DNA from 2 places in the Agromyces sp. NPDC058064 genome. Region 2 is predicted to be linked to the other one. Evidence: predicted binding sites of a transcription regulator. Region 2 holds the regulator's gene; the other holds the start of a gene.
What was found. Region 2 encodes HrcA, which represses chaperone genes, less so after heat shock. Its sites were predicted from a motif close to TTNGCACTCGNNNNNNNCGAGTGCNAA; they were not measured.
Positions count from the first base shown of each region.

Region 1 (14,508 bases), on a different contig from region 2:
CGCCCTTGCCGTAGGCGGCCCGGTACGAGTCGAGGTCGTTGAGGAGGCGCCGGGCCTGGTTCTCGCCGGCGTCGAGGCCGGTGAGCCGCAGCAGCCGGCGCTGGTGGTGCCCCGCGTCGACGACCTTGGGCTGGATCCGCACGGTCGTGCCCGAGGCATCCGTCTTGATGGCGAGCTCCTCGATGTCGAAGCCGAGTTCGTTGAGCCGGTTGACGCGCTCGTTGATGCGCCAGCGCTCGGCGGAGGAGAACGACTCGGATCCCGTGAGCTCGGTCCAGAGGCTGCGGTACGCCTCGACGATGCCGTTCGAGATGCGCACGGGGTCGAGCTCGTCGGCCACCTTGCCGCCGGCCTCGAGGTCGAGGAGCTCGCCCGCGATGTTCACCCGGGCGATCTCGAGGTCGTTCTCGCGCTGCCCGTTCGAGAGGCCGCCCTCGTAGAGCTTGCCCGTCTCGGCGTCGACGAGGTACGCGGCGAACGCGCCCGCGTCGCGGCGGAAGAGCGTGTTCGAGAGCGACACGTCGCCCCAGAAGAAGCCGACGATGTGGAGGCGGACGAGCAGCACCGCGAGCGCGTCGACCAGGCGGGTCGCCGTGTCGGGGCGCAGCGTCTGGGAGAAGAGGGCGCGATACGGCAGCGAGAAGCGCAGGTGCCGGGTGACGAGCACCGGCTTCAGCTCCTCGCCCTCGTCGTCGCTGCGGTTCGTGATGACCGCGACGGGCTCGACGCACGGGATCTCGAGGCGCTGCAGGGTGCGCAGCATCTCGTACTCGCCCTTCGCCATCTCGGCGGTCGTCTCCTTGATCGCCACGACGTGGCCGCCGAGGTGGGCGAAGCGCACGAGGTGGCGGGAGATGCCCTTCGGGAGGGCGGCGATCGCGTCGCTCGGCCACGACTCGAGCGGGAGGTTCCACGGAAGGTCGAGGAGGGCCGGGTCCGCCATGGCGGAGGTGATCGAGAGGGAACCGCTCATGGGTCGATCCTTCCAGTGAGTCGCCGTTTCAGGAATTCGCCCGCACCTCAGGACGGAATCGCGGGGATCGTCCTGACGGGCGGCTCATCTCCTGAAACGAACGGGATGCCGCGGGTCCGGCCCCGGGAGACGACGATGCCGGCCGGGCGAACCGCCCGACCGGCATCGATCGTCATGAGGCGCGAGGTCAGCTGACGACGGCCTTGTTGCCGAGGCGGTCGCCCGACTCGGCGTCGAAGAGGTGCACGTGGTTCGGCGTCGCGGTGAGGTACACCTTGTCGCCGGCGTTCGGGTGCGCGCGGCCGTCGACGCGGGCGACGATGTCGGTGCGCTTGCCCTCGACGACCGAGTGGCCGTAGAGGTAGCCGTCGGCGCCGAGCTCCTCGACGAGGTCGACGTCGACCTCGAGGCCCTCGCCCGGGGTCGACGACACGACGATGTCCTCGGGGCGGACGCCGATGGTGGCGACCGTGCCCGTGGCCTCGGCGAGGACGTCGCGGTCGACCGGCACGACGGCCGAGCCGAACTTGACGCCCGACTCGACGAGGTCGGCGTGGAACAGGTTCATCGCGGGCGAGCCGATGAAACCGGCGACGAAGACGTTCTGCGGCTTCTCGTAGAGGTCGCGCGGGGTGCCGACCTGCTGGAGCAGGCCGTCCTTCAGCACGGCGATGCGGTCGCCCATGGTGAGCGCCTCGGTCTGGTCGTGCGTGACGTAGACGGTCGTGACGCCGAGGCGGCGCTGGAGCGACGCGATCTGGGTGCGGGTCTGCACGCGGAGCTTCGCGTCGAGGTTCGAGAGCGGCTCGTCCATGAGGAAGACCTGGGGCTGGCGCACGATGGCACGGCCCATGGCGACGCGCTGGCGCTGACCGCCCGAGAGCGCCTTCGGCTTGCGCGACAGGTAGGGCTCGAGGTCGAGGAGCTTGGCGGCCTCGAGGACGCGCGCGGCGCGCTCCTCCTTGCCGACACCGGCGATCTTGAGCGCGAAGCCCATGTTCTCGGCGACCGTCATGTGCGGGTACAGCGCGTAGTTCTGGAAGACCATCGCGATGTCGCGGTCCTTCGGGGGCACGTCGGTGACGTTGCGGTCGCCGATGAAGATGTTGCCGTCGTTGACCTCTTCGAGGCCCGCGAGCATGCGGAGCGACGTGGACTTGCCGCAACCCGACGGGCCGACGAGCACGAGGAACTCGCCGTCGGCGATCTCGAGGTCGAGCTGGTCGACCGCGGGGCGGGTGCCGCCCGGGTACAGGCGGGTGGCCTTGTCGAACGTGACTGACGCCATGGTTCTTTCTCTCCTTCACCGGCAGGTACGTGCCGGACGATCCGTAGTGAATGGAAGCGCGTCGACATCGACGCCTCCTCAGTATCGCACGCGCGACGGGCGCGCCCGACCACGGGGGCGGATGCCCCGGCGCCCGCCCCGAGGCATCCTCGCAGCTGCGACCCGGCGCGCGCGGAGAGCGCGTTCAGTGCCCGTTTGGGTGATTCACAGCCATCCTCCCTACTATCGTCATTGCGTGCGCCTGCACTCGCGCGCGCCCACACAGCGACCGGAGTGACCATCGATGAGCAACGGCGGATCGAACCAGCCACGCCCCACCCGTAACGAGCAGCGCGAAGCCGCGCGCGAGAAGGCCAGGGAGCTGCGCGAAGCGCAGAAGAAGCGGGAGCGCCGCAACAAGTTCCTGCTCATCGGCGGCGTGACCGTCGCCGTCGTGCTCGTGATCGGGCTGGTCATCGGCGTCGTCGTGCAGAACATGAAGCCCGCGGGCCCCGGCCCGGCCAACATGGCGAGCAACGGCATCCTCCTCACCGGGGTCGACGGCGTCATGACGCCCGTCGAGACGAAGTCGCTGCCCGCCGACGCCGACCCGATCCCGACCGAGCAGGACGACAGCGGCACGGTCGCGAACATCGTCGTCTACGTCGACTACCTGTGCCCCTTCTGCGGCCAGTTCGAGACGACGAACGGCGAGGCGATCCGCACGATGGTCGAGCAGGGCGCGGCGACGCTCGAGACGCACCCCCTCGCGATCCTCACGAACAAGTCGGCGGGCACGCAGTACTCGCTGCGTGCGGCGAACGCCGCGGCGTGCGTGGCCGACACCTCGCCCGAGGCCTTCTTCGACTTCAACGCGCTGCTCTTCGCGAACCAGCCCGAGGAGGGCACGACCGGCCTCACGAACGACGAGCTCAAGGGCTTCGTGAAGGAGTCCGGCGCCTCCTCGGTCGGCACGATCGAGAGCTGCATCGACTCCAAGGAGTTCCACGGCTGGGTCAACAACGCCACCGAGCGCGCGCTCACCCAGCCCGTGCCGAACTCCGACCTCGAGTCGATCAAGGGCACCCCGACCGTGCTCGTGAACGGCAAGCAGTACGTGGGCTCGCTCACCGACCCGGCCGAGTTCCAGTCGTTCGTGCTGCAGGCCACCGGCGAGGCGTTCTCGGAGTCGACCTCCACCCCGTCGCCGACCCCGACCCCGTCGCCCGCGTCGTAGCGGAACGATCCCGACGAGGGCCCGGCGTTCGCGCCGGGCCCTCGTCGTCGGTGCAGCGCGGGTAGGATGACCCAGCGAGGCATCCCTCACTGCCGGCTTGGCGCAATTGGTAGCGCACCGCTCTTGTAAAGCGGTGGTTACGGGTTCGAGTCCCGTAGCCGGCTCGACTCAGAGGCGAGTGATATCGGCGCTTCTGGGGTCTCGTCATGACCAGAGCGGGCCCTTATGCTCGCCCGCATGGACGACGACAAACAGAACCCATGGGGCCTCGCGCTCGGCATCTTCCGCTCTACCGGCCTAGTTCTAGCTTTCATCTTCTTTGCGCTGTCGCAGACCATGGAATCGTTGGTCACACCAGGCCAGTCGGCAAGCCAGCTCGACATCGCCAGCTGGTTCGCGATGTCCGGCGTGACTGCGCTTGTGGGATTCATGATTGTGGGTGCAGTCGAGTGGAGGGCACAGCAGCAGACAAGGCCGGAGGGAGACGCAGAGTCCGACGGGCCCGGGCATCGTTCGATCCACGAAAACCCGGGCCCAGTCCCTGAGCAGGCTGGCCGTTAGCCCCTCTGGGAGATCCAAGCCGTGGAGCTGTGGACCGGGGCCTTCGGCCAGCCTGCAGTCGGTGCCGCCCCCGCCGCCCGACAAGACAATCCTCTCCGCACAGGCGCACGTTCCGCACCCCCTTGACTTCTCAGGCACTTCCGGTGCGCCCGAGGTGGGGGTTTCAAGCACAGTTGCGCCCCCTCGGGGTGCTCCGATTGTCCTGCCGCTCCCGCACGAGGAGCGTTCCGGGCGTATGGTCTGAGCTATGGGCACGCTCTATTACGGCGATTCCCAGACGCCGATCGGCATCGAGGACCGGACGCTCTCGCATCTCAAGGTCGCGCTCATCACGAAGCTGCGTCGCGGGGAGAGCTTCACGCTCTCGTGGCAGCATCCCGATGATCAGCCGCGCGGTCGCTCGACGATCTGGCTGCACCCCGCGATTCCGCTCCGGTTCGTGTTCGACGAGCCCGAACGTCCCGAGCTGAACACGAAATGGATCAACGACCTGATGCGTTCAGCCAACTCGACGGGCGGGGTGCAGCTCACCCCCGAGGAGCTCGACACCTCGCCGATTGCGACGTCGCCCGATCAGCCCGTCGCCGTCGGCGCCGACGTGCAGGAAATCGCCAAGCCATCCCCGTAGCTGGGAGCGGGCTGACCCGCCCGATGGCGGGAAGTTCGCCGCCTATGGGGTCGCGGTCGAACCGGGCCAGCCCGCAGCCGGGAACCTGAGACCACCCCGGCTGCGACGAGTTCACTTTGCCGCCGCCGAACGCGCTGGTACGGCCGAGGAGAGCAGTGGGCCAAGTGCGTTGCTCGCTCGTCTGGGGTACGCAACCGATTCCGGGTAGCGTGCGGGTATGCCTGCACCTCGGACGATCCACGCTGAATGGTTCAAGGACCAGGAGACCGGCGCGCGGATCGCCGTCTCGTGTGACTGCCCGAAGGGCAAGGACCACGCCTACAGTGGTCCGATCCCCGGTTACCGCCCGAGTGAGAAGCAACGCTAGAGCGCGCCGGCATCCTCAACGAACACAGCCCGGAACGTGTGCCGACGATCGCCGGCCTTCCTCGGGACGGGTCCAGGCGCTGCGTTCATGTACCGCGCGCCCAGACCCTTTCCCCAAGATCCCGGATGGGTGTCTCACTTCCATCCAGGGTGTCGTCCCTGTGACACATCTCTATCTCACACGTCAGACGCCGGCGTCGCCAGGCGTTGACAGTTCACGTGCGTAGGGCTAGAGGAGCAACGACGGCAGGCCGACGATGATCAGGACCGCGCACGCGAATGCGATGACCAATAGCGATGCCTGGTCGTCGGTGATGTACTCCTGCTGTTCTCGCTCGAGCTCTTCGTTCACCTTCATCGGGTTTCAACTCCTTCGCCGGGACAATCGCCCGGTGGGGTTCCACCGTCTCGTGTGCGCAGCCACGGCGTCGAGCCCTTGACAAGGACAGGCTGGCCCGCCCTGCCAGGAAACAGTGGCCATCGATCCGATCGATGACTACCCGAGGCCAGCCTGTCTGCCGAGCTCACAGGATGGGTCACTCGACGCGGCAATCTCACACCACAGCCGCCGCGGCGTCAAGGCGAGTACAGAGAAGCGAGCTGGCCCGCCCGGGTAAGCCGGTCGCCGCGAAGGTTGGGACGGCAGCCGGCGACGGGTCAGCCCGCAGCCTCAGAAAGAGCAGTATGGACAGACTGGCCGCCGAACCCGCCCTGGGAGGCACCGCAGCCGTAACCGCTACGGTCAGGTCGCGTACCAGCCTGCCGCCGGGATGCCCCCGCTACCCGACAAACCAAGCAAACCGCATCACCATCCGTTCCGCATCCCCTTGACAACCGGGGTCAGTGGTGGGCTTCTCGAATCAGACAGCGGCGCACACCCTCTTCGTTCCCTCGAGTGGAGCACCGGCCCGTTGCGCAACGGTCCCCGAACCTCAGTTGATCGCCCGAGGCGAATGGGTACAGTTCGACGGCGAACGCCGCATCGCGATCATCCGCGAGATCAGAGCAGACACCCTGCCGCAGCCGCTGCTCCGCGCCGACACCTGGGCGCCTGTCGAGGCCGATCGGGATTTCCTCGGCCATTTCCCGGCCGACGGCTGCGCCTCGCCGCAAAGATGGTCTGGGAGATGTTCCAGGCTGCACTCGCAGCCTGGAAAGCGGAGCCTGACGTGCCGCCGGGTGAAGAACCGAGGTGGCATCCGATCATGGCCGCGATCGAGGGATCGGCCGGCGTCTGGCGGGTGATCGACTCGCTCCAGCAGGAATACGGGCGCATCCGTCTCGTGCGCTTCGACAGTGAACCTCGATACCGGGCTGAGTTCCGCGGCGGGCTTCTCGGTTACGGCGCGAGGCTCCGGAGCTCGTGTGAGCGCTGCTGCAGGCCCACATACCTTTCGCCGCACAGGGTGGGCGGATCGGTTCGGAACTCGAGGCCGACTCGAACCGACGTGTGCCGGGCGGGAGAACGGCCTCGTCGCGAGCCCTGAAGCGAAACCGGAGAGATGCCTTCGAGATCAGCGACCGCGGGAAGCGTCAAGCCTGTTCCGGCGACCGCTGCGTCGACCTAACCTGTGCGGACCCGAGAGATCCATGACACGCCGGGACGCGGCGCCACGAGCGCCACCTCCCACTCGGAGCGCCGCACCCGAGCGACGCCGAACCGAAAGGAATGCGCATCATGATGAAGAAGCTCCTTGCAGGGCTGGGCGGAATGTCCTTGGCCCTTGCCATGGCGGTTGGCACCATTGGACCCGCCCAAGCGGCACCTCCGCCCACCGCGAACGCACGACAGCTCGCCACCGTGCAGCCCGCGGCGATCACACAGGATGTGACCGACGCTGCTGGCAACGTTCTCGGCACGTTCACCGGTACGTTCACGCCGACCGACTTCACCTCGCAGCGTGGCACTCTGACAGTTGAAGGTCTCATCAATGGAACGCTCACTGACGCCGCCGGTACCGTTCTGGCGACCGTCACCAATCAGCTCACGAGCACGGAGGTACTCGGCGCCGCGGCCGCACAGGCCTGCGACATCCTGAACCTCGACCTCGGACCGCTGCACCTCGACATCCTCGGACTCGTGGTCGACCTCAGCGACGTCCAGCTCGACATCACCGCTCAAGAAGGCCCGGGCAACTTGCTCGGCAACCTGCTTTGCGCTGTCGCCGGCCTGCTGGATCGCGGCGGTAGCGGCGGACTCGGCAACCTGCTGAACCGACTGCTCGGCCTCTGAGGCCACCTTCGGACCGCGGGCGGGTGATCGTTCGGGATCGCCCGCCCGCACCATGCTCTCGCCCACCCCGGCAAGCCCCTGCCTCGTCTGCCTCGACGTGAGTAACGTCAAAGAATGAAGATCGCGGTCATCGCAACGAACCTCATGACCGGGGTCGCGATCGTCATCGACGTCGAGGCCGACGACGAAACCGCTGCCCTCATAGCAGGTCACGCGCAACTCCCCGCCGGCTGGCGGGTACTCAACGTCTGCGCGGGTCGCGACGCTGCGTGAGTCGCGACGCTGCTCAGCCAGAGTTCGGGCTCTGTCCGTGAAGACGAACGAGCGGTGCGGTCCTGGGCTCATCGCCACCGTTGTCCGCGCTCTCCACGAACACTTCATACGGTCGGGCGTGTGCGTTGTCTTCCGCCCAATCCAGAACCTCCTCGACGGAACGGCACCCCGTCAGATACCAGGCGTCCAGATTCCAACCCAAGCCGGTGGGCTGCACCCAGTAGTTCACCCGGTAGACCGGATCGGCGACCTCCTCCGCATGCTCACTACGAGTAGTGCTGTGAACTTCCATCCACCTATCCTGCGCGCCTGAAGTCGGCATCACGAGGGGGTTGCACGTACCTCCGTGAGCAGTACGGCGCGGCGCCGAGGTAGCGGGGGCGGTGAGGGCCGGATGCACACGCGATCCTCGATACCCTGATGGGGCGGTAGTCACCGCTCACTCTCCGCTCTGCGCGGGAATCCGAAGGGATTCGCGGAACGCGCGTGGCGGCAAACAGCTTGGAAATGCCAGATCGAGGGCGGTATTGGGAACATCAGGGAACGCGCATCCGACAAGCGGTGGTGACGGGTTCGAGTCCCGCAGCCGGTTCTTGACCGAAGACATCTCCGACGCATCGTCGAACGTCGAATCGCCGAGCCACCTCCACCGCCACGCGCACGCCCATCCCCACGTCGAGCGCACCCGGATGCCGCTCTGGATCGCCGTCGTCCTCGCGATCGTGTTCGGGGCGGGCACGGCGCTCCAGTCGCGCATCAACGGCCAGCTCGCCGCCGAGCTCGACGACCCGTACACGGCGGCGGCGATCTCCTTCGGCACGGGCCTCGTCATCCTCGCGGTGGCGCTCGCGGTGTGGCGGCCCGGCCGCGAAGGCGTCGGGCGGGTCCTCGCCGGCCTCCGCGCCGGGCGCCTCGCGTGGTGGATGGTGCTCGGCGGGCTCGCCGGCGCCTGGTTCGTCGTCACCCAGGGCCTCTCGGCGGGCGTGCTCGGCGTCGCCATGTTCACGGTCGCGATCGTCGCGGGCCAGACCATCGGCGGCATCGTCTTCGACCTCATCGGCCTCGGCCCGGGCGGCCGGCGCCCGCTGACCCCGATGCGGGTGCTCGGCGCACTGCTTGCGCTCGTCGCGATCGGCTGGGCGGTGTCGGCGCAGCTCGCGCACGACGTGCCGCTCCTCGTGATGCTGTTCCCGTTCGTCGCGGGCCTCGGCGTCGGCTGGCAGCAGGCCGTCAACGGGCGGGTGAAGGCCGAGGCCGGCAGCGCGCTCACGGCCGCGTTCGGCAACTTCCTCGTCGGCACCGTCGCACTCGTGGTCGTCATGCTGGGTCACGCCGCCATCGCCGGATGGCCCGAGCGCCTGCCGACGGAGCCATGGCTCTACCTCGGCGGCGCGATCGGCTGCATCTTCATCGCCGGGCAGGCGCTCGTCGTCCGCGTCATCGGCGTGCTGCTGCTCGCCCTGTGCGGCGTCGCCGGCCAGCTCGCGGGCGCGCTCGCGCTCGACCTGCTGCTGCCGACCGGCCGCCCGGTCGACGGCGCGACGATCGGCGGCACCGTGCTCGCGGTCGTCGCGGTCGCCGTCGCGTCCATCCGGTGGTCGCGCCACCGGCACCGCGCGGCCGAGCCCGACGCCGACGGCGGCGACGCCGCGGTCACCCGATCGAGCTGAACCGCGGCGCCGGCCGGTCCGACGAGCGGCCGGGGCGCCCGCCCTCGGGCCGGCCGCCGACGTAGAGCCAGCCGAGCAGCTGCTCGCCCGGTGCGAGCCCGTGCATCTCGGCGACGAGCGGATGCCGGGTGAACGGGCCGGTGCGCCACATGACGCCCCAGCCCGCCTCGTCGAGGAGCAGGCTCAGCAGGTGCCCGACGCCCGCCGCGGCGACCAGCTGCTCCCACTCGGGCGCCTTCGGGTGGAACCGCGGCGAGAGCACGAGCGCGAGCACCAGCGGCGCGCGCAGCGGCTTCGCCGCGAGCTTCTCGGCCGCGGCGCCGTCGAAGCCCGACGCGGCCGCGAGGGCCGCGCCGAGCCGCTCGCGGGCGGCGCCCCGAAGGGCGATCGTGCGCCAGGGGCGGAGCGCCGCGTGGTCGGCGACCCGCTCGGCGACGCCGAGGAGCTCGAGCAGCTCGGCGTCGTCCGGCGAGTCATCCGTCACCTTGGGCGCCGAACGCCGGGCGAGCGCCGCCTCGCGAACCGAACCCACTTCAGGACTCGGGCGTGAAGCCGAGGGCGAGCGAGTTCATGCAGTACCGGTCGCCCGTGGGCGTGCCGAAGCCGTCGGGGAAGACGTGGCCGAGGTGCGAACCGCAGTTCGCGCAGCGGACCTCGGTGCGCACCATGCCGAGGGTGCGGTCCTCGATGAGCTCGACCGCCTCGGGCCGCACCGACTCGTAGAAGCTCGGCCATCCGCAGCCCGAGTCGAACTTCGTGCCGCTCTTGAACAGCTCGGCCTTGCACGCCGCGCAGTTGTAGACGCCGGCGCGCTCCTCGTCGAGCAGCTCGCCCGTCCAGGGGCGCTCGGTCGCGGCCTCGCGGAGCACCGAGTACTGCTCGTCGCCCAGCTCGGCTCGCCACTCGGCATCGCTCTTGTTCACGGGGTAGGACATGGGGTGCTCCTCTCGGGGGTCGACGGGTTCAATCGTCGCAGCTCGGCCGCGGGCATTCGCACGGCCGCAACGGATGCAACGCCGCACGGCGGCCGTCTGTTCCGGCCGACGGTACACGCCGGGACCACTCGGCGCACTCTCGGCGGGCGTTCCCTAGGATGTGCTGCAAGGCGGTGCGTCGACCGCCCGACGGGAGGAACGGATGAGCGCAGAGCCTCTGCCGGACCGGCCCGACTCGGTCGGCCTCGACGACCGTCAGCGTCGCGTGCTCGCCTTCGAGGCCCGTGCCTGGCAGCAGCCGGCCCGCAAGGCCGAGGCGATCCGCGACGAGTTCGGCATCTCCGCCGCCCGCTACTATCGGATTCTCGGCGAGCTCATCGATTCGCCGGCGGCGCTCCGCCACGATCCGATGCTCGTCAAGCGACTGCAGCGGATGCGATCGGCGCGCCGGGCGGCGCGCTCCAGCCGTTCGATTCCCCTCGGCCGACCGCTCGACTGAGCCCGGCCCCGACCCGATCTGGATCCCATGGCGCAGAAGTTCCCTCGCGATCGATTCGACACGATCCCGCACGGCATCGACCGCGTCGGCGCCCACCGTGCGCCCGCCCGGCGCGGTGCGCGATGGATCCGGTTCGGCTGGGCCGCGCTCGCGACCGTCGTGCTCGCCGGCGTCGGCATCGCGGGGGTCATGGTCTTCAACGACCGGCTGAACGCCGCGAGCGGACCGGATCCGGCCGCGACGCCGACGCCCACGGCGACCGCGGAGCCCACGATCTCGCCCGAGGTGAAGGTGACGGTGCTCAACGGGACCGGCACAGCCGGGCTCGCGGCGAAGGCCGCGGAGACGCTCAAGGCGGGCGGGGTCCCCGTGGATGCGACGGCCAACGCGAGCGAGAACGACCTCACCGAGACGGTCGTCTACTTCGCCACGCCCGACCTCGAGGGCGCCGCGCGCGGCGTCGCGACGCTGCTGCCCGAGGCCGACGTGCGCCTCTCGGAGACCTTCGCGGCGACGGGCACCCCGCTCGTGCTCGTGCTCGGTTCCGACTACGCGGAGGCCACGGCCGGCTGAGCCGGCCGAATCGTTGCCATTCTGCGACCATTCGTGACGTGCACCCCCTTGCGTCCGAGCGGCGCGATGTGACTATCTGGAGTTGGTCGCCCGGGCCCGCGTGCACGTCCGGTACCTCAGGTGCCTCGTTCGCCCGCGTCGAGGGCGACCCGGTACAGGCGACAGGCACGTGCTGATCCACACACCGCAACATGGGAGCAACGCATGGCGAACGGAACCGTCAAGTGGTTCAACGCTGAAAAGGGATACGGGTTCATCACCGTGGACGGCGACGGGCAGGACGTCTTCGTCCACTACTCCGCCATCGACATGGCCGGGTACAAGGTGCTCGAAGAGGGCCAGCAGGTCGTGTTCGAGGTCGGCACGGGATCGAAGGGGCCGCAGGCCGAAGCCGTTCGTCCCGCCTGAGCGCACGCGTATTCCGAACGCGCCGTCGTCCCTCCGACGGCGCGTTCGGCGTGTCGGCGCAGTTCGCGGTCGGTCGATTCCCGAGCGTCACTAGCATGTGGCTATGGTCACGGGGGGCCGAGGGGCCTTGCGACGGCGGGGGACGCCCCTCGTCGTCGTCGCGGTGGCGGCGCTGCTCCTCGTCGGCTGCCAGCAGGGCCCTCCCGAGCCGGTCCCGACGCCCGAGCCGACCGCCGAGCCGCGCCCGGTCGGCAGTTCGCAGCCGATCGCCGTGGCGTTCTCCCCGCTGCGGGGCACGCCGACCGACCCGGCGGCGCCGAGGCATCCTTCGCTCGCCGCCAAGATCGACAATCACGACGACGCGCGGCCGCAGATCGCGCTGAACCGCACGGACCTCGTCTACGAGGAGCTCGTGGAGGGCGGGCTCACCCGCTACCTCGCGGTCTGGCACTCCGACCTCCCGCCGACGATCGGGCCGGTGCGATCCATCCGGCCGATGGACCCCGACATCGCCTCGCCGCTCGGCGGCGTGATCGCCTACTCGGGCGGGCAGGACCAGTTCGTCGCGATGATGATGGCGACGCCGCTCGTCAACGTCGTCTTCGATCTCGACGAGACGGGCCTGTACTCGCGCGCCGACGAGCGTCCCGGTCCGCACGACGTGATCCTCGACGCCGCCGAGACCATGGCGCGCAACTCTGCGCTCGCGCCGCCGCCCGTGCAGTTCGACTACGGCACCGCCGATCCGCTCGCCGCCCCCGAGCTCGCCGCCGCGCCGACCTCCCGCATCGCGCTGGTCTTCTCGGAGGCGCGCGCACCGACGTGGGACTGGGACGCGGGCTCCTCGTCGTGGCTGCGCTCGCAGGAGGGGGTCGCGGACGTCGAGGAGGGCGGAGCGCGGGTGCGGGCGACGAACGTCGTGACGCTCGAGGTCGGCATCGACTGGCGCTACGGCGAGGTGCCGAAGACCGTGCTCATCGGCTCGGGCGAGGCCTGGGTGTCGGTCGCCGGACGCACCGCGCACGGCACGTGGACGAAGGACGCGGCGGGCTCGCCCATCACCCTCGCGGCCGACGACGGCTCGCCGCTGCGGCTGGCGCCGGGCAACACCTGGATCGAGCTCGTGCCCGCGGGCGGCACCGCCTCGTTCACCCCCTGACGACGGCCGCGCTGTTCGCGCTGGGCGTCGCCGAGGGCGCCGGGCTCGCTTGCACTCGTGGCGGTCGAGTGCCAGAATCGTCTTAGCACTCACGTGATTTGAGTGCTAATCACGAATCTTTGAAGACGTCCGAGAAGGGGCGAGAAACACACATGGCAAAGATCATTGCTTTCGATGAGGAGGCCCGCCGCGGCCTCGAGCGTGGCCTGAACACGCTCGCCGACGCCGTCAAGGTGACCCTCGGCCCGCGCGGTCGCAACGTCGTGCTCGAGAAGAAGTGGGGCGCCCCCACGATCACGAACGACGGCGTCTCGATCGCCAAGGAGATCGAGCTCGACGACCCGTACGAGAAGATCGGCGCCGAGCTCGTCAAGGAGGTCGCCAAGAAGACCGACGACGTCGCCGGCGACGGCACCACGACCTCGGTCGTCCTCGCCCAGGCGCTCGTCCGCGAGGGCCTCCGCAACGTCGCCGCAGGCGCCGACCCCATCTCGCTCAAGCGCGGCATCGAGAAGGCCGTGCAGGCCGTCGAGGCCGAGCTCCTCGCGAACGCGAAGGACGTCGAGACGAAGGAAGAGATCGCCGCCACGGCGTCGATCTCGGCCGCCGACGAGCAGATCGGTGCGCTCATCGCCGAGGCGATCGACAAGGTCGGCAAGGAGGGCGTCGTCACCGTCGAGGAGTCGAACACCTTCGGCACCGAGCTCGAGCTGACCGAGGGCATGCGCTTCGACAAGGGCTACCTGTCGGCGTACTTCGTCACCGACCCCGAGCGCCAGGAGGCGGTCTTCGAGGACCCCTACATCCTGATCGTCAACAGCAAGGTCTCGAACATCAAGGACCTGCTGCCCATCGTCGACAAGGTGATCCAGACCGGCAAGCAGCTGCTCATCATCGCCGAGGACGTCGACGGCGAGGCGCTCGCGACCCTGATCGTCAACAAGATCCGCGGCATCTTCAAGTCGGTCGCCGTCAAGGCCCCCGGCTTCGGCGACCGTCGCAAGGCGCAGCTCCAGGACATCGCGATCCTCACCGGCGGCCAGGTCATCTCCGAGGAGGTCGGCCTCAAGCTCGAGAACGTCACCCTCGACCTGCTCGGCCAGGCCCGCAAGGTCATCATCACCAAGGACGAGACGACCATCGTCGAGGGTGCCGGTGACGAGGAGGCCATCGCCGGCCGCGTCGCGCAGATCCGCAAGGAGATCGACAACACCGACTCCGACTACGACCGCGAGAAGCTCCAGGAGCGCCTCGCCAAGCTCGCCGGCGGCGTCGCCGTCATCAAGGCGGGCGCGGCCACCGAGGTCGAGCTCAAGGAGCGCAAGCACCGCATCGAGGACGCCGTGCGCAACGCGAAGGCCGCCGTCGAGGAGGGCATCGTCGCCGGTGGTGGCGTCGCGCTCATCCAGGCCGGCAAGACCGCCTTCGAGAAGCTCGAGGTCTCGGGCGACGAGGCGACCGGTGCGAACATCGTCCGCGTCGCAATCGACGCGCCGCTGAAGCAGATCGCCCTCAACGCCGGCCTCGAGCCGGGCGTCGTGGTCGACCGCGTGCGCAACCTCCCGGTCGGCCAGGGCCTCAACGCCGCGACCGGCGAGTACGTCGACATGCTCGCTGCCGGCATCAACGACCCGGTGAAGGTCACCCGCTCGGCGCTGCTCAACGCGGCATCGATCGCCGGTCTCTTCCTCACCACCGAGGCCGTCGTCGCCGACAAGCCCGAGAA
Region 1 is NZ_JBHVSE010000002.1:428,798-443,305, forward strand. Features, by position in the region: gene ACFVSL_RS07765 (DUF4032 domain-containing protein) at 1-973, opposite strand, end outside; gene ACFVSL_RS07770 (ABC transporter ATP-binding protein) at 1,161-2,261, opposite strand; gene ACFVSL_RS07775 (DsbA family protein) at 2,545-3,477, shown strand; tRNA gene ACFVSL_RS07780 (tRNA-Thr) at 3,569-3,641, shown strand; gene ACFVSL_RS07785 (hypothetical protein) at 3,715-4,038, shown strand; gene ACFVSL_RS07790 (hypothetical protein) at 4,286-4,666, shown strand; gene ACFVSL_RS07795 (hypothetical protein) at 5,262-5,390, opposite strand; gene ACFVSL_RS07800 (ABC transporter substrate-binding protein) at 6,711-7,265, shown strand; gene ACFVSL_RS07805 (hypothetical protein) at 7,380-7,538, shown strand; gene ACFVSL_RS07810 (hypothetical protein) at 7,552-7,830, opposite strand; gene ACFVSL_RS07815 (DMT family transporter) at 8,132-9,208, shown strand; gene ACFVSL_RS07820 (nitroreductase family protein) at 9,192-9,740, opposite strand; gene msrB (peptide-methionine (R)-S-oxide reductase MsrB) at 9,742-10,143, opposite strand; gene ACFVSL_RS07830 (DUF3263 domain-containing protein) at 10,346-10,642, shown strand; gene ACFVSL_RS07835 (LytR C-terminal domain-containing protein) at 10,670-11,215, shown strand; gene ACFVSL_RS07840 (cold-shock protein) at 11,420-11,623, shown strand; gene ACFVSL_RS07845 (DUF3048 domain-containing protein) at 11,727-12,782, shown strand; gene groL (chaperonin GroEL) at 12,935-14,508, shown strand, end outside.
Region 1: the regulator HrcA is predicted to act here: its motif matches at 12,865-12,891, upstream of groL (chaperonin GroEL).

Region 2 (14,508 bases):
CCTGCGGGCCGAGCAGCCGCACCATGGCGACGCCGTCGATGCGGAGGCGCTCCTCGTCGGCGCCGGCCTCGGGCGCGTCGGGATCGATCGATTCAGGCTCCGGCAAGCGTGCCCTCCTCGAGGCCGCCGGCGAGCACGTGCGCGTGCACGTGGAAGACGGTCTGACCGGCGGATGCCCCGGTGTTGAAGACGAGCCGGAACTCGCCGTCGGCGAGCTCCGCGGCGATGCCCCGGGCGACCTCGACGAGCTCGGCGAGCAGCTCGGGATCGCCCTCGGCCAGGCCCACGACGTCGCGGTAGTCGGCCGTCTTGGTCGTGACGACCACGTGCACCGGCGCCTGCGGCGCGATGTCGTGGAACGCGATCACCCGGTCGGTCTCCGCGACGATGCGCGCGGGGATCTCGCGCGCGACGATGCGCTCGAAGACGGTCGGTTCAGCGGGCGAGTCGGTCATCACTCCATCGTAGCGAGCGATGGGCTACCACCGCCCGAGCGCCGCGTTGAGCACGGCGATCGCGGCGGGCCCCGCCGTGGAGGTGCGCAGCACCGAGGCGCCGAGGCGCACCGGCTCGGCGCCCGCGGCGGTGAGCTTCGCGAGCTCCTCGGGCGAGATGCCGCCCTCGGGCCCGACCACGAGGGCGAGGTCTCGGCCGTCGGGCCGCAGCTCGGAGAGGGGCGTCGTCGCGGTCGGCTCGAGCAGCAGCATCCGAACGCCCTCGAGACGGGCAGGCAGCTGCGCCGTCGTCGAGACCGGAGACACCTCGGGCAGCCATGAGCGGATCGACTGCTTGACGGCCTCGCGGACGATGCTCGCCCAGCGGGCGCGACCCTTCTCGGCCTTCGGCCCCTCCCAGCGCGAGACGGACCGGGCCGCCGCCCACGGGACGACGGCGTCGACGCCGAGCTCGGTCGCGGCCTGGACGGCCAGCTCGTCGCGGTCGCCCTTCGCGAGGGCCTGCACCAGCGTGATCGCGATCGCGGGCCGCTCCTCGACGAGCACCTCGTCGGCGAGGAGGGTGAGCTCGCGCGACTCGGTCGCGACGACCTGCCCCCGCACGACGACCCCGCGGCCGTCGCCGATGGCGATGCGCTCGCCCGGCCGCACGCGGGCGACCGTGACGGCGTGGCGCGCCTCGTCGCCCGTGAGCCGGAGTTCGGCGCCGGGCGCGAGCCCCCCGAGGTCGAGGGTCTCGTCGAGGTAGAGGCTGCTCATCGCGCGGCCCTGCTCAGCCGAGGAACCGGTCGCGCAGGCGGGCGAAGAGCCCCTGCTGGAAATGGGTGAGCTCGGGTGCCGGCGACTTCTTGGATGCGGCGAACTGCGCGATGAGGTCGCGCTCCTTCGACGAGAGCTTCGTCGGCGTCACGACCTGGACCCCGATCTTGAGGTCGCCCCGGCCGTTGCCGCGGAGGCGCGTCACGCCGCGGTCGCGCACGGTGACGACCTCGCCGCTCTGGACGCCCGCCTTCAGCTCGACCTCGACGTCGCCGTCGAGCGCGTGGATCGTGGCGTTCGTGCCGAGGATCGCATCGGTCATGGCGACCTCGAGGGTCGCCAGCAGGTCGTCGCCGTTGCGGCTGAACACGTCGTGGTTCTTGACCTTGATCTCGAGGTAGAGGTCGCCGTTGGGGCCGCCCGCGGGGCCGGCCTCGCCCGAACCCGGCATCTGCAGCCGCACGCCCGTGTCGACGCCGGCGGGGATGTCGACGGGGACGGTGCGGCGGGCCCGCACGCGGCCCTGCCCCTGGCAGGTGACGCACGGCGTCGCGATGATCGTGCCGTAGCCGCGGCAGGTGCCGCACGGGCTCGAGGTCATCACGTTGCCGAGGAGCGACCGCACCTGGCGCTGGATCTGGCCGGTGCCGCGGCAGATGTCGCAGGTGACGGGCGAGGTGCCCGGCTGGCAGCACGAGCCCTGGCAGGTCTCGCAGCGCACGGCCGTGTCGACCTCGATGTCGCGATGCGTGCCGAAGATCACCTCGTCGAGGCCGACCTCCACGCGGATCAGCGCGTCCTGGCCGCGCTCGCGCCGCGACCGCGGCCCGCGGCTCTGCTGGCCCGCGCCGAAGAAGGTCTCGAAGATGTCGCCGAACCCGCCGAAGCCCTGGCCGCCGAAGCCGCCCTGGTCGCCGAGGTCGTACTGCTGGCGCTGCTTCGGGTCGGAGAGCACGTCGTACGCGTGCGTCACCTCCTTGAACCGCTCGGATGCCTCGGCACCGGGGTTCACGTCGGGGTGGAGTTCGCGAGCCAGTCGGCGGTACGCCTTCTTGATCTCGTCGGGCGTCGCTTCGCGCGAGACGCCGAGGACCTCGTAGTGGTCGGCCACGGAGGGCTTGTCCTTTCGATTGCGGATGCCGGTCTTGCGACGGGCGGAAGGTCAGCTCTCGCCGAGCGTGCGGGAGAGGTAGCGGGCGACCGCGCGGACGGCGGCCATGCTGTTGGAGTAGTCCATGCGGGTGGGGCCGACGACGCCGAGCCGCGAGATGTCGCGGCCCGGGATCTCGAACGCGCTCGACACGATCGAGGTCTCGCCGAGCCCGAACGAGGCGTTCTCGCGGCCGATGCGCACCGCGACCGCGTGCTCGTCGCCCGACATCTCGCCGAAGAGCTTGAGGAGCACGACCTGCTCCTCGATCGCCTCGATCACCCCGAGGATCGAGCCCGCGAAGTCCTGCTCGGTGCGCACGAGGTTCGCCGCACCCGCGACGACGAGCCGGTCGCTGCGCTGCACCCTCGCCTGTTCCGCGAGGGTCGCCGCGAGCGTGTGCAGCACCTCCGCGTGGCGCGGATCGACGGCGTCGATCTCGCCGGAGAGGAGCGCAGTGGCATCGGCCATGGTCGTGCCGGCGACGAGTTCGTTGAGGCGCAGCCGGAGCTCGGCCAGCGTCGACTCCTCGACGGGCTGCTCGAGCTCGGCGAGCCGCTGCTCGACCTGGCCCGAGTCGGCGATGAGGATGCAGAGCACCCGGTTCGGCGAGAGGGAGACGAGTTCGACGTGGCGCACCCTGGCGCTCGCGAAGCTCGGGTACTGCACGACGGCGAGCTGCTTGGTGAGCTGCGAGATGAGGCGCACGGTGCGGGCGAGGAGCTCGTCGAGGTCGCTCGACTCGCCGAGGAAGGTCTCGATGGCCTGCCGCTGCGCCGAGCTCAGCGGGCGCACCTCGGTGAGCTGGTCGACGAAGACGCGGTACCCCTTGTCGGTCGGGATGCGACCGGAGGACGTGTGCGGGGCGGCGATCAGCTCCTCTTCTTCGAGGAGCGCCATGTCGTTGCGGATCGTGGCGGCGGAGACGCCGAACGCGTGGCGCTCGACGATCGTCTTCGAGCCGACGGGCTCGCGAGACGCGACGTAGTCCTGCACGATCGCCCGAAGCACTGCGAGACTGCGTTCTGAGGCCATGCCCCGCTCCCTCCGACGACTTAGCACTCGATCTGTCTGACTGCTAATCATATCGCGACGTCGGGCGACGAGGCCGTTGCCCGCGGCGGTTCGCAGCGCTACCGTATGGATGTCCCGCGAGTCCTCCCGACCGCGAACCCCCTCCCGCACCCGAGTTCACCGAAGCCCGAAAGGCGTGCAATGACCGAGCCCACTCCCCCGCAGCCCGACCCCGCCGGCCAGCCCCAGCCCGCCGCGGCCGGCCCCCTCACGCACGAGCAGGACCTGCAGTGGGCCTCCTTCGCCCACCTCGGCGGCATCCTCGGGTTCCTGCCCTCGCTCATCATCTGGCTCGTCTTCAAGGACCGCGGCCAGTTCACGAACGTCGAGGCGAAGGAGGCGCTGAACTTCCAGATCACCGCAGCCATCGCCTACGTCGCCATCCTGATCGTGAACTCGGTGCTCTCGGCCGTCACCTTCGGCTTCTGGGCGCTGATCGGGTGGGTCCTGCCGCTCGCCCTCTGGGTCGTCGTCATCGTCTTCTCGATCCAGGGCTTCCTCAAGGCGAAGGACGGCAACCACTACCGCTACCCCTTCGCCATCCGGCTCATCAAGTAGCAGCACCTTTCGAGCGCGCCGCCGGGGCTCTTCCCGCGGCGCGCTCTGCTGTGCCAGCATGACGGTTGACGAAGTCTCGCCTTCGGGCGACCCGAGCAAGGAGAAACCCCATGTCCGACGCCACCCCGCCTCCCCCGCCGGCGAACCCCTACGGCCAGAGCCAGCAGCTGAGCCCGTCAGATGAGAAGCTCTGGGCGACGCTCATCCACATCGGCGGCATCTTCTTCAGCTTCGTCCCCGCGCTCATCGGCTACCTCATCCTGAAGGACAAGGGGCCCTTCGTGCGCGCGCACACCGCGACCGCGCTGAACTTCCAGATCACGATGGCGATCGCCTACGTGGTCGGCATCATCCTGACCTTCGTCCTGATCGGCATCTTCGTGCTGATCGCCGTCGGCGTCGTCACGATCGTGTTCAGCATCATCGCCGCCGTGAAGGCCAACCAGGGCGAGCCCTACACCTACCCGCTCGCGATCAAGTTCGTCAGCTAGCCCTCGAGCAGCTGCCGGACGACCGCGTCGGCCAAGAGCCGCCCTCTCCTGGTGAGCGTCAGCACACCCGAGAGGGCGGCTTTCGCGTCGACGAGGCCGTCGGCGATGAGCGCGGCGACGGCGTGCCGCCCGCCCGCGTGCAGGCTCGAGATCTCGAGCCCCTCGCGGATGCGCGTCGAGAGCAGCACGCGCTCGGTCTCGCGGGTCGGCCCGTCGAGCACCTCGCGGCCGACGGCCGGCGAGACCCCCGCTGCGATGCGGTCGGCGTACGCCGAGGGGTGCTTCGCGTTCCACCAGCGCACGCCGCCGACGTGGCTGTGCGCGCCGGGGCCCACGCCCCACCAGTCGTCGCCCCGCCAGTAGCCGAGGTTGTGGCGCGAGCGCTGCGCGGGGCTCGACGCCCAGTTGCTGACCTCGTACCACTCGTACCCGGCCGCCTCGAGCTGCTCGTCGACGAGCTCGTACATGTCGGCCTCGAGGTCGTCGGAGGGCTCGGCGAGCTCGCCGCGGCGGATCTGCCTGGCGAGCTTCGTGCCGTCCTCGACGATGAGGGCGTAGGCGCTCAGGTGGTCGGGGCGCTGCGCGACCGCGTGCTCGACGCTGCGGCGCCAGTCGTCGAGCGACTCCCCCGGAGTGCCGTAGATGAGGTCGAGGCTGACGTCGAGCCCCGCGTCGCGCGCCCACCCGACGACGAGCGGCACGCGCTCGGGATCGTGGGTGCGGTCGAGCGCGGCGAGCACGTGCGGCACCGCCGACTGCATGCCGAACGAGACGCGGGTGAAGCCGCCGTCGGCCAGGCGTGCGAGGTCGTCGGGGCCGACCGAGTCGGGGTTCGCCTCGGTCGTGACCTCGGCGCCCGGTACGAGGCCGAACTCGTCGCGCACCGCGCCGAGCATCGCGACAAGGTCGCGAGCGGGCAGCAGGGTCGGCGTCCCGCCGCCGAAGAAGACGGTCTGCGCCGGTCGAGCGGGCAGGCCGGATGCCTCGAGCACACCGCGTGACATCCGGATCTCGCCGATCGCCTGGCCCGCGTAGTCGCTCTGCCTCGCCCCGCGCAGCTCGTCGGAGGTGTAGGTGTTGAAGTCGCAGTAGCCGCACCGCACCCGGCAGAACGGCACGTGCACGTAGACGCCGAACGCACGGTCGTCCGCGCCGAGCGCGGCCGACGACGGCAGCAGGCCGTCGGCCGGTGCGGGGTCGCCGAGCGGCAGCGCGGCGCCCACGGCTACGCGCCGCTCGCGGGGTGGAGCGCCCGGAGCTCGTCGCGGGTGAGCTCGCGGCGGCGACGGCGGCGGGTCGGTGCGAGCACGGTGCTCAGGCCGCCGGCGGTGGCGAAGATCGACCGGATGGTGAGCCACACGGTGTCGTCGTCGCGATGCTCGAGGATGAAGGACTCCTCGCCCGTCTCGGCGCCGTTCGACGTCGTGCCGTACGCGAATCCGATGCGGTTCGGCTCGTCGATGACGTACACGACGAGCACGGGGGTCTTCGTCGCGCCGAAGCGACGGCGGCGCACCAGGGTCGCGGTCATGCCTGCGGCGATGTACGCGGTGCCGTCGGCGCCGAAGCGGTCCTCCGTGCGGGGCGCGGGCTGCTCGGAGAGCGGCGAACCGTCGTGGTCGAACACGATGCCCGGGTACTGCGCGCCCGTGCCCGCGGAGACGTCGGCGACCGTGAAGCCCGAGCCGCGCTGCACGCCCCAGGTCATCAGCGCCTCGGCCGAGCGTTCGAACCGCTCGCGACCCGAGCCGAGCCGCACCGCGTCCTCTGCGGGGCGGAGGCCCGCCGGCGGATACCGGAGGAAGTCGGGGTCGAGGGTCGCGCCGATCGCGCCGTAGGTGACGGACTGGTCGGTGAAGGTGCTTCTACGGGTCATCGGGGGTCTACTTCTTCGCGTCCTTCTTCTCGACGTCGCCGCTCAGCGCGGCGATGAACGCCTCCTGGGGAACCTCGACGCGGCCCACCATCTTCATGCGCTTCTTGCCCTCCTTCTGCTTCTCGAGGAGCTTGCGCTTGCGGCTGATGTCACCGCCGTAGCACTTCGCCAGGACGTCCTTGCGCATCGCGCGGATCGACTCGCGGGCGATGATGCGGGCGCCGATCGCGGCCTGGATGGGCACCTCGAACTGCTGGCGCGGGATGAGCTCGCGAAGGCGGCCCGTCATGAGCACGCCGTAGGCGTAGGCCTTGTCGCGGTGCACGATCGCGCTGAACGCGTCGACCTGCTCGCCCTGGAGCAGGATGTCGACCTTCACGAGGTCGGCGGCCTGGTCGCCCGTCGGCTCGTAGTCGAGGCTCGCGTAGCCCGCGGTCTTCGACTTCAGCTGGTCGAAGAAGTCGAACACGATCTCGCCGAGCGGCATGTTGTAGCGGATCTCGACGCGGTCCTCGCCGAGGTACTCCATGCCGAGCAGCGTGCCGCGGCGCGACTGGCAGAGCTCCATGATGGTGCCCACGTAGTCCTTCGGGGCGAGGATCGCGGCCTTCACGACGGGCTCGCGCACTTCGGTGATCTTCGCACCGGTCGGGAACTCGCTCGGGTTCGTCACCGTGACGGTCTTGCGGTCTTCGGTCGTGACCTCGTAGACGACGCTCGGCGCGGTCGCGATGAGGTCGAGGCCGAACTCGCGCTGGAGGCGCTCGGTCACGATCTCGAGGTGGAGCAGGCCGAGGAAGCCGCAGCGGAAGCCGAAGCCGAGCGCGACCGAGGTCTCGGGCTCGTACACGAGCGAGGCGTCGGAGAGCTTCAGCTTGTCGAGCGCCTCGCGGAGCTCGGGGTAGTCGCTGCCGTCGATCGGGTAGAGCCCGGAGAACACCATGGGCAGCGGCTCGGTGTAGCCGGCGAGCGGTTCGGTCGCGGGCTTCACGGCCGTGGTGACGGTGTCGCCGACCTTCGACTGGCGCACGTCCTTCACGCCGGTGATCAGGTAGCCGACCTCGCCGACGCCGAGGCCCTTCGACGGCTGCGGCTCGGGCGCGCTCACGCCGATCTCGAGGATCTCGTGGGTCGCCTTCGTCGACATCATCTGGATGCGCTCGCGCGGCTTCAGCTGGCCGTCGATCATGCGGACGTAGGTGACGACGCCGCGGTAGCTGTCGTAGACGGAGTCGAAGATCATGGCCCGCGGCGGGGCATCCGCATCGCCGACGGGAGCCGGGATGCGCTCGACGACGCGGTCGAGGAGCTCCTCGACGCCGACGCCCGTCTTGCCCGAGACCTTCAGCACGTCGTCGGGCGAACCGCCGATGAGGTCGGCGAGCTCCTTCGCGTACTTCTCGGGGTCGGCGGCCGGCAGGTCGATCTTGTTGAGCACCGGGATGATCTCGAGGTCGTTCTCGAGCGCCAGGTACAGGTTCGCGAGCGTCTGGGCCTCGATGCCCTGCGCCGCGTCGACGAGGAGGATCGCGCCCTCGCAGGCCGCGAGCGACCGCGAGACCTCGTACGAGAAGTCGACGTGCCCCGGGGTGTCGATCATGTTGAGGGCGTAGGCGCGGTCGCCCTGCTGCCACGGCATGCGCACGGCCTGGCTCTTGATCGTGATGCCGCGCTCGCGCTCGATGTCCATGCGATCGAGGTACTGCGCGCGCATGTCGCGGTCGCTGACGATGCCCGTGATCTGCAGCATGCGGTCGGCGAGCGTCGACTTGCCGTGGTCGATATGCGCGATGATGCAGAAATTGCGGATCGACGCGGGGTCGGTGGCGGCGGGCACCGGCGGGTTCACAGCTCTCGGAGACATCCAGACGATTCTCCCATGACTTCGCTTCAGACTTTCGACGGATGCCTCGCGGCGGGCCCCGAGACTACGCTCGAAGCACCATGACGACGGCTGAGACCCCCCTCCTGGGCGACGAGCGCGTGGCGCGATCGGCGCTGCGGCCGGTCTTCGTCGCGCTCCGGCTCGGCCTCCACCTCCTCGTCGTCGGACTCACGCTCTTCGTCGTCGTGCGCGCCCTGCTCGTCGACGACCAGGCCGAGGTGCCCATCACCATCCTCGCCGTCGCCTTCCTCGCCTGCTACGGCGCGGGCATCGCGACCGCGCACCGGCACCTGCCGACGTTCGCCCGCGTGCTCTGGCTCGCATCGCTCCTGGCGCTCTGGGTGGGCATGTCGGCACTGACGCCCGACGCGGCGTTCCTCGCCTTCCCGCTCTTCTTCCTCGAGCTGCACGTGCTCGCGGCGCCGATCTCGGTGCCGCTCGTCGTCATCACCTTCGGCCTCTCGGTGTGGGGCACGGCCACCCATCTCGGCTTCGAGGTCGGATCGATCCTCGGACCGCTCATCAGCGCGGGCGTCGCGATCGTGATCGGGCTCGGCTACCGGGCCATGTCGCAGGAGACGCAGGAGCGCCAGGCGCTCATCCTCGACCTCATCGCCACCCGCGAGGAGCTCGCGGCGGCGAGCCGCGAGGCCGGCACCCTCGCCGAGCGCGAGCGGCTCGCCCGCGAGATCCACGACACCGTCGCGCAGGGGCTCTCGAGCATCCAGATGCTGCTGCACGCCGCCGAGCGCGACGTCGACGACGAGCGGGTGAGCGAGAAGCTGCGGCTCGCCCGTGAGACCGCCGCCGAGAACCTCGGCGAGGCGCGCCGGTTCATCCGCGAGCTCACCCCGCCGTCGCTCGACGAGCAGACGCTCCCGTCCGCGCTCCGCCGCCTCACCGAGGCCGTGAACGAGCAGGCGAGCCAGGCCGGCGCGGGCACCCGGGTCGAGTTCGCGACGAGCGGCGAGCCCGTGCTGCTGCCGATGTCCGTCGACGCCGCGCTCCTCCGCATCGCGCAGGGCTCGCTCGCGAACGTGCTGCGCCATGCCGACGCCCGCGCCTGCTCCCTCACCCTGAGCTACCTCGGCGACGAGATCGCCCTCGACGTCGTCGACGACGGCCTCGGCTTCGACGCCGAGGCCGTGGCCCGCCGCGCCGACCCCGCCGAGTTCGGACTCCGCGCCATCCGCCGCCGGGCCGAGGAGCTCGGCGGCACGGTCGACCTCGAGACCGCCCCAGGCGAGGGCACGGCGCTCTCGGTGCGCATCCCGGTGGTGGCGTCGTGATCCGGCTGCTGCTCGCCGACGACCACCCCGTCGTCCGCGCGGGCATCCGCGCGATGCTCGAGTCCGAGGCCGACCTCGAGGTCGTCGGCGAGGCCGCCACCGCCGAGGACGCCGTGCGGCTCGCGCAGGGCGACGCGGTCGACCTCGTCCTCATGGACCTCCAGTTCCCCGGCACCGTGCAGGGCGCGGAGGCCACCCGCCGCATCCGGGCGGTGCCCGGCGCTCCCCGGGTGCTCGTGCTGACGAACTACGACACCGACGCCGACATCCTCGGTGCGATCGAGGCCGGCGCGAGCGGGTACCTGCTGAAGGACGCCCCGCCCGACACGTTGCTCGCCGCGGTGCGCGCGGCCGCGGTCGGCGAGCAGGCGCTCGCCCCGGGCCTCTCGTCGCGGCTCGACGCGTCCCAGTCCTCGGGCGAACGCCTCACGGTGCGCGAGTCCGAGGTGCTCTCGCTCGTCGCCGAAGGCCGCACCAACCGCGAGATCGGCAAGACGCTGTTCCTCAGCGAGGCGACCGTGAAGTCGCACCTCGTGCACATCTTCACGAAGCTCGGCGTCGGTTCACGCACGGCGGCCGTCGCGCGCGCCCGCGAACTCGGGGCGATCAGGGCGGGCTGAACGATGCCCCGCGCACGCATCGTGCTCGTCCACGGCATCCGCACCTCGGCGACGATGTGGCGGAGGCAGCTCGAGGCCTTCGCGGTGCACGGGATCGACGCGGTGGCGATCGACCTGCCCGGCCACGGCTCGCGTATCGGCGGCGAGTTCTCGATCGACGAGGCGATGTCGATCATCGACGCCGCGCTGAACCCGCCGGGCGCCGCTGAGGGCGCGGGCGGCGATGGCGGGCACGACGACGACGCCGTGCCGCGCCTGCTCGTCGGGCTCAGTCTCGGCGGCTACCTCGCGATCGAGTTCGCGGCGAGGCATCCCGATCGGCTCGACGGGCTCGTGGCGGCCTCGTGCGGAACGCTCCCCCGCGGCTCGGCGCTCGCCGCCTACCAGTCGATCGCCGCGTCGATCGCGCGGCTGCCCGACCGCGGGCGCGGGCTCAACGACGCGGTGGCGTCGATCTTCCTCAGCCGCGAGGCGGTGCGCGACATCGTCGACGGCGGCGTCGCCCTCGACGTGATGGCTCCGGCGCTCACCGCGGTCGGGCGGCTCGATCCGCGCGCGGCCGTCGCGAAGGTGCGCGTGCCGATCTGGTTCGTCAACGGGCGGTACGACCACTTCCGCCTCCAGGAGCGCGTCCTGCTGCGGGCCGCGCGTGACGCTCGGCTCGTGATCGTGCCCGGCGCGACGCACCTCGTGAGCCTCACGCGACCCGACGACTTCACCGCGGTGGTGCTCGGCGCCGTCGCCGAGCTCGATCGTCGCGCGGCCGTCCGCCGCCGCGACGCGGTCCGCCGCATTGGTGCCGCTCGCACGTAGCTGGTATCGTTGTCTGTTGGCTTGCCGTGTGGGTCCCACCCCGCACGATCGCCGGGCACGAGCCCCTCTACCTCGTGACGGCACATCCTGTACCCACACGAGAACGAAAGACGAACCACACGTGGCAAACATCAAGTCGCAGATCAAGCGCATCAAGACCAACCGCAAGGCCGAAGAGCGCAACAAGGCCGTGAAGAGCGAGGTCAAGACCGTCGTCCGCGCCGCTCGCGAGGCCATCGCCTCGGGCGACAAGGACAAGGCCACCGCCGCCGTGCGCGTCGCCACGCGCAAGCTCGACAAGGCCGTGTCGAAGGGCGTCATCCACAAGAACCAGGCCGCGAACCGCAAGTCGGCGATCGCGAAGCAGGCCGCCGCGCTCTGAGTCGCGTCGCACTGCAGTACGGCTGAAGGCCCCGCTCCGGCGGGGCCTTCGTCGTCTCCGGAGCCGCGCAAACAGGCGGCCCCGCTCCGGCGGGGCCTTCGTCGTCTCCGGAACCGCGGAAAAGGGCACGCTTCGGCGGCGCGGGCACTTCTCGCGCGCGGGACTCGCGCGCTCAGCGGCGCCCGCGGGCGGCGATGACGCCGACGAGGCGCTCGAGCGCGAACACCGGGTCGCGCTCGGCGCCCTTGACCGCTGCGTCGGTCTGGGCGAGCGTCTCGATCGCGACGCCGAGGCCCTCGTCGGTCCACCCGACGAGATCGCGTCGGGCCCGGTCGACCTGCCACGGCGCCATGCCGAGCGAGGAGGCCAGCTGGCCGCCGCCGCCGCGCGAGCCCGAGACCTTCGCCATCGTGCGGAGCTTCATGGCGAAGGCCGCGACCATGGGCACCGGGTCTGCCCCGCTGTCGAGGGCGTGACGCAGGGCGATCAGCGCCTCACCGTGCCGGCCCGCGATCGCCGCGTCGGCCACGGCGAAGGAGTTCGTCTCGACCCGGCCGCCGTAGTACCGCGCGACGACCGCCTCGGTGATGTCGCCTGGCGCATCCGACAGCAGCTGGCGGCTCGCGGCGGCGAGCTCGCGCAGGTCGTCGCTGAAGGCCCCGACGAGGGCGCGCAGTGCGGCGGGCGCGATCTTGCGCCCCGCCGCGCGGAACTCGGCGACGACGAAATCCTGCTTCTCGGCGTCCTTCTTGAGCTCGGCGCAGACGATCTCGATGCCGCCTCCGCCGCCCGCGCGGATCGCGTCGAGGAGCTTCTTGCCGCGCACTCCGCTGCGGTGGCGCAGCACGAGCGTCGTGGCGTCGGCGGGCTGCTCGAGGTACTCGAGAGCGTCGAGCAGGAAGTCGTCGCTCGACTTCTCCACCCCGCTCACACGGATGAGCCTGGGCTCGCCGAAGAGCGACGGGCTCGCGAGCGTGAGCAGCTCGCCGCGCCGGTAGCCGTCGGCTTCGAGGTCGCTGACCTCGAGCGCCGGGTCCTCGGCGCGGAGGAAGTCGCGCAGCATGCCGATCGCCCGCTCGGCGAGCACGTCTTCGGGCCCCGAGACGAGCACGATCGGCGCCGGCCGCACGGCGTGCCACGCCAACTGCGGAATCGCGACCTTCGCTCGCGCTGAAGCGCCTGCTCCGCGTGCTGCCACCCGTGCCTCCCTGTTCCGACGTCAAGTCTAGGGTCGGCCGCCGACGCCGGAGCGCCGGCCGATCGCGAGGTGGTGCGCGGCGGCCTCAGTCGCGAGCCGAGGGTCCGAGCGGGACGGTATCGGATGCGCCGTCGTGGCGCGCCAGCTCCCAGTCGAGCTCGGATGCCTCGGCCGGGACGAGTCCGTCGAGCCACTCGGCGACGACGCCGGCGATGGCCGCCTCGAGCTCGTCCCGCGACCAGCCCCGCGGCCGGGCAGGGACCTCGGGCTCCCAGCCGTCCTCGCCCCAGGTCACCGCGAAGAGCTCGCGCTCGTCGCCGAGCTCGCGGTCGAGCCGGAACGCGTCGGCGCCGTCGAAGCGGGCCCAGACGCCGAAGGTGCCCTCGGCGTCCTGGTCGGTGAACAGCTCGATGACGACGCCGGCGGTCGCAGGGGTCGCGATCGCGCGCATCGCGGCGAGCCGCTCGGCGGCGACCGCCGACCGGGTGTCGAGGGCCGCGCGGAGCGCGTCGCGGTAGTCAGCGGATCCCACGGGCAACGACGACTCCTCTGCTCCAGACGCACGATGACGCACGCCGTCGCACTCTACCGGCTCACGGCCGGCCTCCCGGCGATCTCCGCTCGCTCGGCTGCACGTGCCGTGACGGCACGCGCATGCGCCGGTACTGCCGGGTGCGCGCGATGCTCGACGAGCCCCGAACGGGGTCTGACCGACGCGGGACATGGATGCTAGCTTCGGCGTGTCGTACCCGCGGCCGCCTCCGCCATGGGGTGTTCCGGCCGTCGGCTGATGAGGGGTGGTCGATGATGACGCGGTCCTTGACGAACGCACTCGCTGCGGTCGTCGCCGTCGTGGCGGCGGTCGGCGCGATCGGAGCGGGCGGTGCCGCAGCAGCGCCGGGCGGGCGGTACACGCCGGGCGCCGAGGGTGCCGGCGATGTCTACTACCCCTACGCCGGGAACGGCGGATACGACGTGGAGCACTACGACCTCGAGATCGCCTACGCGCCGCCGGCGCCGCTCGCGGTGCTCGAGGGCCGGCTGGACGGCGTGGCCACGATCGACCTCGTCGCGACGCAGGACCTCGACCGCCTCGACCTCGACCTGCGCGGGATGGCCGTCGACTCGCTCGCGATCGACGGGAAGCCGGTGCCGGCGATCGATCCGCCGACGCCCGGCGCCGCCGTCGAAGGCGCCGCCTACTGGCAGGTCCAGGACGACGACGCCGGCGTCTGGGAACTCGTCGTTCAGCCACGGCCGAAGCTCAAGGCCGGACAGGAGGTGCGACTCGTGGTCGAGTACGGCGGCCCGACGGGCGTGATGTTCTGGAACACCTCGACCTTCAAGACCGGCTGGGTCACCACTCCCGACGGCGGGATCGCCTCGGGGCTGCCGTCGACCTCGATGACGTGGTATCCCGTCAGCGACCATCCGACCGACAAGGCCACGTACTCCTTCGAGATCACGGTCCCCGAGGGCAAGACCGCGGTGGCCAACGGTCTCCCGTCGGGAGACCCCGTGACGGAAGCCGGATGGACCACGTGGCGCTGGGACGCCCCGGACGCTCAAGCCAGCTATCTCACGACGGTCGCGGTCGGGGACTACGAGCTCCAGCTGCCCGTCGTGTCTCACGACGGAGTGCCCATCCTCGACTACCTCGACGAGGACGTCACCGGCATCGACCGAGCCGTCACGACCGTCAGCCTCTCGCGCGTACCCGGGATGCTCGACCTGTTCTCGGCCAGGTTCGGCCCGTACCCGTTCGCCTCGTTCGGCGCGATCGTCGACGACGACGGAGTCGGCTACGCGATGGAGACCCAGACCCGACCGATCTACGCGAAGCGCACGGACGAGTTCACGGTCGCCCACGAGCTCGCCCATCAGTGGTTCGGCAACGCCGTGAGCCCCGAGCGGTGGCGCGACGTCTGGCTCAGCGAAGGATGGGCGACATACCTGGA
Region 2 is NZ_JBHVSE010000004.1:123,161-137,668, reverse strand. Features, by position in the region: gene ACFVSL_RS14475 (PhoH family protein) at 1-25, opposite strand, end outside; gene ACFVSL_RS14470 (HIT domain-containing protein) at 93-455, opposite strand; gene ACFVSL_RS14465 (16S rRNA (uracil(1498)-N(3))-methyltransferase) at 480-1,214, opposite strand; gene dnaJ (molecular chaperone DnaJ) at 1,228-2,325, opposite strand; gene hrcA (heat-inducible transcriptional repressor HrcA) at 2,377-3,399, opposite strand; gene ACFVSL_RS14450 (DUF4870 domain-containing protein) at 3,580-3,996, shown strand; gene ACFVSL_RS14445 (DUF4870 domain-containing protein) at 4,107-4,487, shown strand; gene hemW (radical SAM family heme chaperone HemW) at 4,484-5,710, opposite strand; gene ACFVSL_RS14435 (DUF1990 family protein) at 5,713-6,363, opposite strand; gene lepA (translation elongation factor 4) at 6,371-8,227, opposite strand; gene ACFVSL_RS14425 (sensor histidine kinase) at 8,308-9,537, shown strand; gene ACFVSL_RS14420 (response regulator) at 9,534-10,157, shown strand; gene ACFVSL_RS14415 (alpha/beta fold hydrolase) at 10,161-10,970, shown strand; gene rpsT (30S ribosomal protein S20) at 11,092-11,352, shown strand; gene holA (DNA polymerase III subunit delta) at 11,525-12,496, opposite strand; gene ACFVSL_RS14400 (DUF6389 family protein) at 12,636-13,082, opposite strand; gene ACFVSL_RS14395 (M1 family metallopeptidase) at 13,370-14,508, shown strand, end outside.